DNA from 3 places in the Rhizobium sp. ZX09 genome. Region 3 is predicted to be linked to each of the others. Evidence: riboswitches for the same ligand, from Rfam matches in the RefSeq annotation. Region 3 holds a riboswitch; each other region holds the start of a gene.
The links. Region 3 has a riboswitch for cobalamin ahead of BTN45_RS02535 (CbtB domain-containing protein). Riboswitches for the same ligand answer to the same signal wherever they lie in the genome.
Positions count from the first base shown of each region.

Region 1: linked by a shared signal. The riboswitch ahead of bluB (5,6-dimethylbenzimidazole synthase) and the one ahead of BTN45_RS02535 (CbtB domain-containing protein) in region 3 are both predicted to bind cobalamin.
Region 2: linked by a shared signal. The riboswitch ahead of BTN45_RS21710 (ABC transporter substrate-binding protein) and the one ahead of BTN45_RS02535 (CbtB domain-containing protein) in region 3 are both predicted to bind cobalamin.

Region 1 covers NZ_CP031363.1:1,342,991-1,346,260, forward strand. Annotated here, with positions in the region: gene BTN45_RS06600 (DUF2865 domain-containing protein) at 1-785, shown strand, start outside; gene bluB (5,6-dimethylbenzimidazole synthase) at 991-1,683, opposite strand; cobalamin riboswitch at 1,819-2,002, opposite strand; gene BTN45_RS06610 (TolB family protein) at 2,073-2,903, opposite strand; gene BTN45_RS06615 (NAD+ synthase) at 3,141-3,270, opposite strand, start outside.
Region 2 covers NZ_CP031364.1:1,521,875-1,525,144, reverse strand. Annotated here, with positions in the region: gene BTN45_RS21715 (iron ABC transporter permease) at 1-1,020, opposite strand, end outside; gene BTN45_RS21710 (ABC transporter substrate-binding protein) at 1,017-2,048, opposite strand; cobalamin riboswitch at 2,207-2,441, opposite strand; gene BTN45_RS21705 (GNAT family N-acetyltransferase) at 2,567-3,270, opposite strand, start outside.
Region 3 covers NZ_CP031363.1:525,373-528,642, forward strand. Annotated here, with positions in the region: gene BTN45_RS02530 (cytochrome c) at 1-618, shown strand, start outside; cobalamin riboswitch at 665-903, shown strand; gene BTN45_RS02535 (CbtB domain-containing protein) at 1,062-1,244, shown strand; gene BTN45_RS02540 (CbtA family protein) at 1,255-1,968, shown strand; gene BTN45_RS02545 (hypothetical protein) at 1,972-2,286, shown strand; gene BTN45_RS02550 (type 1 glutamine amidotransferase family protein) at 2,457-3,023, opposite strand; gene BTN45_RS02555 (GNAT family N-acetyltransferase) at 3,045-3,270, opposite strand, start outside.

The sequences.
Region 1 (3,270 bases), 820 kb from region 3:
ACGCGATCATCCGCGATCGCGACGACGCCATGGCGGCGGCGAGGAGCGACGACGGCGATACCAGGCGCGAGCGCATTCTTGCCGCCCTCGATGCCAATGGCTGCACCCCCGCTGAGGAGATGAACCGTCAAGCATCGCCTGCACCCGATGTGACGCGTTATCCCGATGCCTTCAGGCAGAATGGCGGTGAGCCGGGACAGGCGGGCCTTTCCCCTTACCCCAACGCCGCGGAGGGCGGGCTTCGCACACTCTGCGTGCGCACCTGCGACGGCTCATTCTTCCCGATCGCCTCCAACGCCTCGCCGCTCGATTTCCGCGCCCAGGCCGAACAGTGCCAGAAAATGTGCCCGGGAACCGAGACGGAGCTCTATTTCCACTCCATGACGGATCAGGAAACAGCAGACATGGTGTCCGCTGAAACCGGCAAACCCTACAAGGACCTGCCGACCGCCTTCGCCTATAGCAATGCCTCAACGAAAGCGCCCGGCTGCGCCTGCAACATGGCCGCCTATCACGAGGAGATGCAAAAGCAGGAACAGGCGTCCCGGCCGGAAGCCGAAAAGCCCTATTCCAGCATCACCACCATTCCATCGCCGCAAGGTGACAAGGCCCCGAAGCCCGCCGAGCAGCAGGCCGCAAAGCCGCCGGAACAACCTGTTCCTGAGCGCGACTATGACCCGAACGACACAAAAGTACGCGTCATCGGGCCCAAATTCCTGCCGGACCAGACCGGCAAGATCGACCTGAAGAACCCGGCGCTGAAGGGTATCCAGCCACAGCAGTGAAATCTCTTCTGCACGCGGAATGGTGCGAGCGCGTGCCCCTTGTTTCTTCTCCCCGGCGGGGAGAAGTCCGCGGCAGCGGGATGAGGGGGCAAGCTCTCCGTAAATCTCTGTCTTTGCCCCCTCATCCGACCCTTCGGGCCACCTTCTCCCCGGCGGGGAGAAGAAATGCGCGGCAACGTCCCGCCCTGTTCGCAGGCCTCCGGGCCTACACCCCACCCCAGCGGTTACGAAACACAAGCTCTTCCAGCGGCACGCGCTGCCGCCAGCCCTTCACCGCCAGTTCCGGTTCGGTATAAAGTGTATCGACGCGACCGAGGCACAGCCAGGCGACAATCTCGATATGATCAGGGATATCCAGAATGGCCCTGATATCGCTGTCGTGGAAAATGCTGACCCAGCCGACGCCGACGCCTTCGGCGCGGGCCGCGAGCCAGAGGTTCTGGATGGCGCAGACGGTGGAATAGACATCCGTGCGTGCATTATGGGTGCGACCCAGCTCCACCTTGCCACCCCGTGTCGGATCGCAGGTCACGCAGATGCTGAGCGGCGCCTTGCGGATGCCTTCGAGCTTCAGGCTGCGATAAAGCGCCTGCTTTTCACCCGTAAACATCGCCGCCGCCTCTTCATTGGCGCGGCTGAAGGCCACCCATGCCGCCTGGCGCACGGCGCCATCGGTGACGAGGGTGAAGTTCCACGGCTGCATGAAACCGACCGATGGCGCCGAATGCGCCGCCCTCAAAAGGCGCTCGATGAGATCATCCGGCAGCGGGTCCGGCAGGAACTGGTCGCGCACATCGCGGCGGGTTTCGATGGCACGATAGACGGCCTCACGCTCCTCGCCGGAAAACGGGCGGGCGGGCGAAAGCGCGTGATCGAACGGGTTGGAGTCGGGCGGCATGGTGACGGGCGACATGGTGACGGGCGGTTCGGTCGGCATCGTTTATCCCTAACAATGCGGGGCGGGCCGGTGCCGAAACCATGGGAGGTTTGCAGCGACGACGCGCTTTTCCAGCGACCTGCCGCCGTCCGCGCGGTTCGGTCCATCCTGCCAGGCCGGTCTTCTGACTAAGCTTCATCCGCCCCGTTTCGCCTTCCCGAATTGCTCCAGTGGCATGAGAAACAGAGCATCCGCCTCACAGCGTTGGGCACGTTCCGGTTTTTCACCGGATTCCCGATTCTCCCGCCGAAGGGCGGGCACCTGACGGGTGAAGCTATGGGCAAAAAAGCTTGCGAACACAAGTGCGGTGCAGGTGGTGCGGCAATGTGGCCTGCCGCACCTTACCTTCATCACTCCACCGGGAAATATCTGACATAAGCGAACTCGTCGCCATCAGGTGACCAGTTGGGGGAGTTCATCGTGCCCTGCCCGCCAAACAGCTCGAAAAGCGTTTCGACATTGCCGCCATCCATATCCATCAGCCGCACCCGCACGTCGAGATCGCGGGGATGATCGAACACGTCGCCGTCATAGGAAATGAAGACAACCTTGTCCCCCCTTGGTGACGGGTGCGGAAACCAGTCGCCATAGGAGCTGTCGGTGATGCGCTCCACGGCTGAGCCATCCACCCGCACCCGCCAGATTTGCATCCGTCCGGTGCGGCTGGAATTGAAATAGATCCACGCGCCGTCAGGCGAATAATCCGGCCCGTCATTGCGGCCCTCGCCATGGGTAAGGCGTGTTTCAACGCCGCTGTTTATGTCCATGGAATAGATATCGAAAATCTGATCGCGAATGCCGCAATACGCAAAGCTTTTCCCATCCGGTGACCAGCCGTGCCAGTAGGAAGGAAGGTTCCTTGTCATTAGCCGCGGCGCGCCGCCCGCCGATGACAGGAGATAGATGGCGCTTTTGCCGAACTCCACCTTGTCGGAAATGGCATAAAGCGAACCGTCAGGCGAAATGCCGTGGTCGTTGTTGCAGAGCGTGGCAAAGCCGGTATCGACCTTCTCCGGCGACACGTCACCGGCAAGAGACAGACGATAAAGCAGCCCTTCGCTGTTCAACAGCAGATATTGTCCATCCGGCGACCAGTTCGGCGCTTCGAAAAGATCGGGCGTCTGCCACATCACCCGCATCTGCCGGGTGCGGATGTTGAAGATTTCGATGGAGCTGCGCATTCTGCCTCCGTTGTGGAACGATCGCATGCCACCTGTTTCTTCTCCCCGCCCGGGGAGAAGTCCGCGGCAGCGGGATGAGGGGGCAAGGGTCGATGTATACGGAGAGCTTGCCCCCTCATCCGACCCTTCGGGCCACCTTCTCCCCGGCGGGGAGAAGAAATATGCCGCACCGCCTCACAATGCGCTTGCCCAATTCATTAAGCAGGGACGGCGTTAAACGCGCCTTCCCAAAACGCCCTACCGATCACGGAACCGGTTGGTGATCGGATAACGCCGGTCCCGCCCAAAGTTCTTCTTGGTGATCTTCACACCCGGCGCCGATTGCCGGCGCTTGTACTCGGCGAGGTAAAGCAGATGCTCCACCCGG
Region 2 (3,270 bases), on a different replicon from region 3:
TCCCCTCTTCTGTCCGAGGATGAAGGCGAAGGCGGGCGCGCCGACAAGCGCGGTGATGACACCGATGGGCAGCACCTGCCCGGGAATGACAATGCGGGAGAGAATATCGGCGATGATCATGAATACCGCACCGGTCAATGCTGTCACCGGCAGCAGCAGCCCATGGCGGACGCCGACGAAGATGCGTGCCGCGTGGGGAATGACGAGGCCGACAAAGCCGATGGACCCGACCAGCGAGACCATCACCGCCGTCATGATCGCCGAAACCGAGATCAGTACTGCATAGGTCCGCCGCACCGGAATGCCGAGCGAGGCGGCCGCCTGCCCGCCGAAGGCGAAAGCATCAAGCGCCCGGGCGTGCCAGAGGCAAACCGCAAGACCGGCAACACTGACCGGCAGGGCCAGCCACACATCCGGCCAGCGCACGCCCGAGAGGTTCCCCAGCAGCCAGAACATGATACCGCGCGCCTGTTCGGCATTGGCGGATTTGGTGACGATGAAGGACGTCATGGCATTGAACAGTTGCGAACCGGCCACCCCGGCCAGGATGATGGCACTGTTGCCGTGCCCTGCACGCACCGCCAGAAGACTGACAAGCGAGAATGCGACGAAGGCACCGATCAGTGCCCCCGCCGGCATTGTCAGAAAGCCCGCCCCAAAGCCGAGAAGGGCCACGCCCACCGCTCCGGTGGAGGCGCCCGCGGAAATACCGAGGATATAGGGGTCGGCAAGCGGGTTGCGCAGCAGCGATTGCAGAACCGCGCCGGCAAGCGCCAGTGAAGCCCCGCAGCAGGCGGCCACGACGGCGCGGCTGAGACGATAGCTCCACACAATTCCCTCATCCAGCGGCTCCAGCGGATAACCGGCGTCAAACACCCGGTTGGCGATGGTTTTCGCCACCACATCGAATGGAATGGCGGTTTCGCCGATGGCCGCCCCGGCCATCAGCGCGCCGAGCAGCAGGGCGAGCGCGGCAAAAACCAGCCCTCCTCTGCCGAGATGGATTGAAAACCCGCTCACTTGGCGAGACCGGCAGCCGAAATTGCCTCAGCCAGCGTTTCAATGCCTTCGATCGTCCGGATGGTCGGGTTCATCGCTTGGGCATCCATCTCGAAGACGTGACCTTCCTTGACAGCTGGCATGATGCTGGCCACGGGATCGGTGGCGAGGAATTTCTGCTTGACGGCGATGTCGTCAGCCGGGAAACGGCGGCGGTCCATCTTTCCGGCCACAATCACCGAGGGATTGGCCTTGGCGATGGTTTCCCAACCGACCGTTGGCCATTCTTCGTCGCTCTCGATCACATTCTTCAGGCCGAGCGCCGACATGATGTAGCCGGGCGCGCCGTTGCGGCCCGCCACATAGGGATCGATATCCAGTTCCGCGCTGGAGAACCAGAAGACGGCGGAAAGCTTGCCGTTTGCGGAAGCAATCTTTGCGCGGGCAGCCTCTTCCCTTTTCTTGAGATCATTGACCACTTCTTCGCCGCGATCCTGGACGTTGAAAATCTGCGCAAGGTCGCGGATTTCCTGATAGATCAAATCCATTGTGAAGCCGGCCTTGCGCACGCCGTCGCCGCCCCCGGAATTGTCCTTGCCCACGCAATCTGCCGGCGAGGTGTAAACAGGAATGCCGAGTTCGGCGAATTGCGCCGGCGTACCGACAACGCCCTCGGGGCCGATCTGCCACTGGAACTGCGTTGTGACGAGGTCCGGCCTCTTTCCAACGACGGCCTCGAAGCTAGGATCATTGTCGGCCAGACGCTCCACCCTGGAATTGGCCTCCTCATAGCCCGAAAGGACCGGGCCGATCCACAGGGCCGTGCCAACGACCTTGTCGGCCAGTCCGAGCAGATAAAGAACCTCAGTCGTGCTCTGGCCGACGGAGACGGCGCGGGCGGGCGGCTGCTTGAAAGTGATGTCGTGACCGCAGCTTTTGATTGTCAAGGGATATACCGTTTCCGCGGCAGTGGCGGTGGCGGCGGGCAGAACTGCAAGCGCAGCAGCGAGAAAGCCGGCGCGGACCGGCAGGCGTCCAGAATGAAACATGTGTTCTCCAATCGAAATGAAATCGCTTGTTCCAGAGCAGCGGCGTCAGAATGCGCAGCAACCACGGAACGTCTTGTACGGAGAACGGTAACAGGACGCAAACCAAATGTTATGAAATAACATTACAATCTCCTCTTCCGGGCTTCCCCGCCCGTAACGATGGTTTATATTTTGACGGCAGGTCTCCTGACTCACGGATTTGCGCCTTTCATCTGCCTTCCCGCATTCCGGAGAATGCAGTGGCATGACGCCATCGGCGTCACGAGGATGAGCGGCAATCCGCTTACAGTTGCGGGGGCAGCCACGGCATTGGGCGATAATCATCACCCGCACCGTGTTCCCTATTAATCCCTTCGCCTTTCGGCTGCAGGAACCGTCGCTTTCTCACATAAGGGTCAAGGGGCAGTGCGTCAATCATCAAAGCATGTTTCTAGCGCAGCGGAACGCATCGCGTCGGGCGACGCCCGAAACAGGACCACCACATAATCAGTCGAATTGAGGCGGTTCAAAACTGCGCTTCAGCACAGCGATGGACCCGCAAGGGCGAAAATCCTCGCCGGACCCGAACCCGCAGGCTGCGGCGCCTGTTTCGACATGGTGGTAAGAGTTTCGATCACGACCAGGCCGGATTGCGTCAGAAAATCGGTCAATACGCCCTGGTCTTGCACGGCATCCAGACGGACGAGCTGATCGTCCAGATCGGCAAAATGCCGACTCACCAGCGCGACCGCATCTTTCTCCTCAACTGCGACGACCGGACCGACGATGTGACCTCGCCCGGCCGCCCGGCGCAGCGCGAAAGCCACCAGACGATCGACCTCGAAAAGGCCATAGCCAGTATTGTCGCGCAGAAGGCGTTGCAGCACGCCCCGCCTCGATACGCCCAAAGCCACCCGGTCAATCGTCACGACCGCCGACAAATGATCTTCCGAGAGGGGCTCGATCCGTTGCTTTCTGCCAAGCCCCGGTGTCTGCACGGGGGAGCGCGCCCTGCCCCGAAACAGCTGCACCTTTTCCGCATCTCCGGAAAAGCCTAGCCCTGCAAAAAGACGACGTGAAACGTCGGTGGCGTTCAGCCGCAAGACGGTTGCCGGGTATTTCGCCAGAAGCTGCCGCACCAGCCAGGGCGCCACGCCACGCCCCTGCAGACGTGGCGATACGATGACCATGCCGAGCGTCGCGAAACCCTGATCATAGGGAAAGAGCATCGCTGTCGCGACAA
Region 3 (3,270 bases):
GGCTGGACGCTGGCGGAATTTGGCGATGCCATGACGCGTGGTGTGGGAAAGAACGGCGAACATCTCTATCCCTCCTTCCCCTATGCCTCTTATGCCCGGATGACGCAGAAGGACATCAATGACCTCTTCGGTTATCTGAAGGCCCTGCCTGCGAGCCAGAACGATGCGCCCGCCCACGATCTGCCGTTCCCCTTCAACATGCGCATGGCGCTCGGCGGCTGGAAGTTCCTGTATTTCGACCCTTCGGCACCGCCGCGCGTCGAGCTGGCCAATGCCAATGCCGAACTTCTGCGTGGCCAATATCTGGTGGAAGGTCCGGGCCATTGCGGCGAATGCCACACGCCGCGCAATGCGCTCGGTGGCTTCCTGAAGGGCAAGTGGCTGGCCGGCGGCCCCAATCCGGAAGGCGAAGGCCGCATTCCGGACATTACCCCCGGCTCGCAAAGCATCGGAAGCTGGGCCGAGGCCGATATTTCGAGCTATCTCGAAACCGGCTTCACCCCGGAATTCGACAGTGTCGGCGGTTCCATGGTGAAGGTGCAGCAGAACATGGCGCATCTGACAGCCGAGGACCGCGACGCGATCGCCGCCTATCTGAAGGCGATCCCGGCGCGCTGAGGGTCCCGTTGGCATGCGTGCCCATTGACTCCCGTCCCGACTCGGCGGATAACAACCCTGTGATGGTTCCTTCCGGGCGTTCCGGAAGGTGAAAAGGGAACACGATAGGGAGAAATCCTCATTCGTGGCTGCCCCCGCAACTGTGAGCGGAGAGCCTGAAACGAAATGCCACTGGCAGACCCTTCGACCGAACCGGCGTTTCCGGTTGAGGCGAGGTGATGCCGGGAAGGTGTTTCAGGTTTTGACCCGTAAGCCAGGAGACCTGCCATCACGGAAATGTCCATGCCGGCGGGGTGTCCGGAAGAGCGGAATGTCAGGGTGGCAAGATCGATGCCCCCTGTGTCAGTCTCGTATCCCCGTGGTGAAGTGTATCGCAGGCGGTCGCATGGCTTTGCCGTTCGACCGCATCCAGAGGCGCGGGGTCGCGCCGGAGAGGGGTCACCATGTCCATCCACCAGAATACGGCCAATTCAGCCGTTTCAGCAAAAACGGGCAGCTTCGCGCAATCGCTGACGGCGATCGTGCTTGGCCTGTTCGTTGTCGGTTTTGTCGGTTTCTCGCATGTGGAAGCCGTTCACAATGCCGCCCATGACACGCGTCATGCCAATGCCTTCCCCTGCCATTGAGGGGAATGTCATGTCGTCTTTTCGCAATATCGTCTTTACCGCCGTTCTCGTCGGCATCCTCGGCGGCTTAGCCGTTTCAGCCATGCAGGCCTTCGGCACCACGCCGCTCATCCTTCAGGCAGAGACCTATGAGGGCGCGGGCGGTGAAGCTGCCCACAGCCACGAGGCCACGGCGCCCGGTGCTGTGGTTCCCGCCCACGAGCACAATGAAAAGGCCTGGGCTCCGGCCGATGGTTTCGAACGCACTGCCTATACGGTTGCCGCCAATGTCCTGACCGCGATCGGTTATGCGCTGGTGCTGACCGGACTGATTTCGCTGCGCGGCACCAATGGCGCCTGGCGTGAGGGGCTTTTGTGGGGCGTTGCCGGATTTGCCGCCGTCATGCTCGCCCCGATGATCGGCCTGCCGCCGGAACTGCCGGGCAGCCCCGCCGCAGCACTTGAGGCACGGCAGATCTGGTGGCTCGCAACCGTTGCCGCAACAGCCGGCGGCATCGCGCTGATCGCCTTCCGTCGCGAACCCTGGGCCATCGTCCTGGCGCTGGTGCTGATCGTCGCGCCGCATGTGGTGGGTGCGCCCCTGCCGCCGGAAGGCGAACATGCACTGGCACCGCTGCCGCTGGAGCGTCAGTTCATCGTCGCCGCTACGGTTACGAGCTTCGTCTTCTGGGCTTTGCTCGGAACATTGAGCACGTTTTTCCTCAACCGCTTCCAGTCGGCCTAAGTCATGGAGGACGCAGCGGATTGGAGTGAGGAACTCGATGCGCTGCGTTTTGCAGTTCCCGGTCACGGCGCTTACTGCGCCGTGCATCGTCTCGCCTTCAAGGCGGTACTGGGCCCGAGCCCGGCGGATGAGGCGGCTCTTGCCTTTTTCCAACACCATCAGGCCGCCTTTGTGGCGGCGGCACTCGCCAAGATCAAACGTGCAAATTTACCCGCCGGCCGCAGCCTGCATCTGAACAGCCGCGATATTCGCCGGGCGATTGCCGGGGAGGGCGGCGATCACACAGCACGTGTGTGCCGGGTGCTGGATCAGCGATAATCATCGCTGTTCTCACCTCCGTCATCCCGGCCCTGAGCCGAAATCCATCCAGCCCAAGTCCTTGGGCTGAAAGAAGTCATCTCGCCGCGCAGATGCGCGTCGGCTGGATTCCGGCTCAAGGCCGGAATGACGGGGAGTAGGGGAGTGCAAACAACCGAGGCGGCTATGCCTCAGCGATGCTCCGCCGCAAAAACCTGAAGTTCGGCCTCGGCTTCCGGACCAAAGAGGCCGAGGCTTTTCAGAATTTCCACCGCGAAACTGACCGGCGCGCTGCCGGCCGCGGTAATGATCCCGCCATCGTTGACCGCTTTCGGCTGGTCGCGGTAAAGCGTCTCGCCGCTATAGGCCGAATAGGCCCTGTGCGAAGCCAGCGAATTGCCGGTATGGGCAACGGCGTTCAGAACGCCCGTGCCTGCCAGCGCACTTGCCGCCGCGCAGATGCCGGCCACCAGTCGGTTCTTCTCGCGAAACCGGCGCACCAGTTCGCCGAGATCGGCAGCTGTTCCCTTTTCCCAGCTCAGGCCTCCGGGAATGACGAGCGCATCGATGTCAACGGCATCGAGCGCGTCATAGGATGTATCCGGCGTCACCTTCAGCCCGCCCATGGAGGTTACCGGCCGTCCGTCCGGCGTGGCATAGACGATTTCGACACCGAGATAGCTGCGCGCCGCGGCGGCAAGCAGCGCCGGCTCCCAGTCCGCAAAATCCTGGGCGAGCGCAATGGCGATCCGTGTCATGGTCGTCTCCGTGTTTTTTAATCAGGCGATGGACTGCATATAGCGCATGCCGGTCACCGGGCGGGGCGCGAAATCCATGTTTTCGTAGAAACGATGCGCCGCCACATTGCCGGTTGTGGCGCTGACGGAAAGATAGTCGCAGCCGAGACGCTTGGCGATATCGCGGGCCCGGGAAACCAGATGCTGGCCGGTGCCATGGCCACGATGGCCGTCACGCACGAAGAGGTGATGCAGTTCGAGCCCGCGG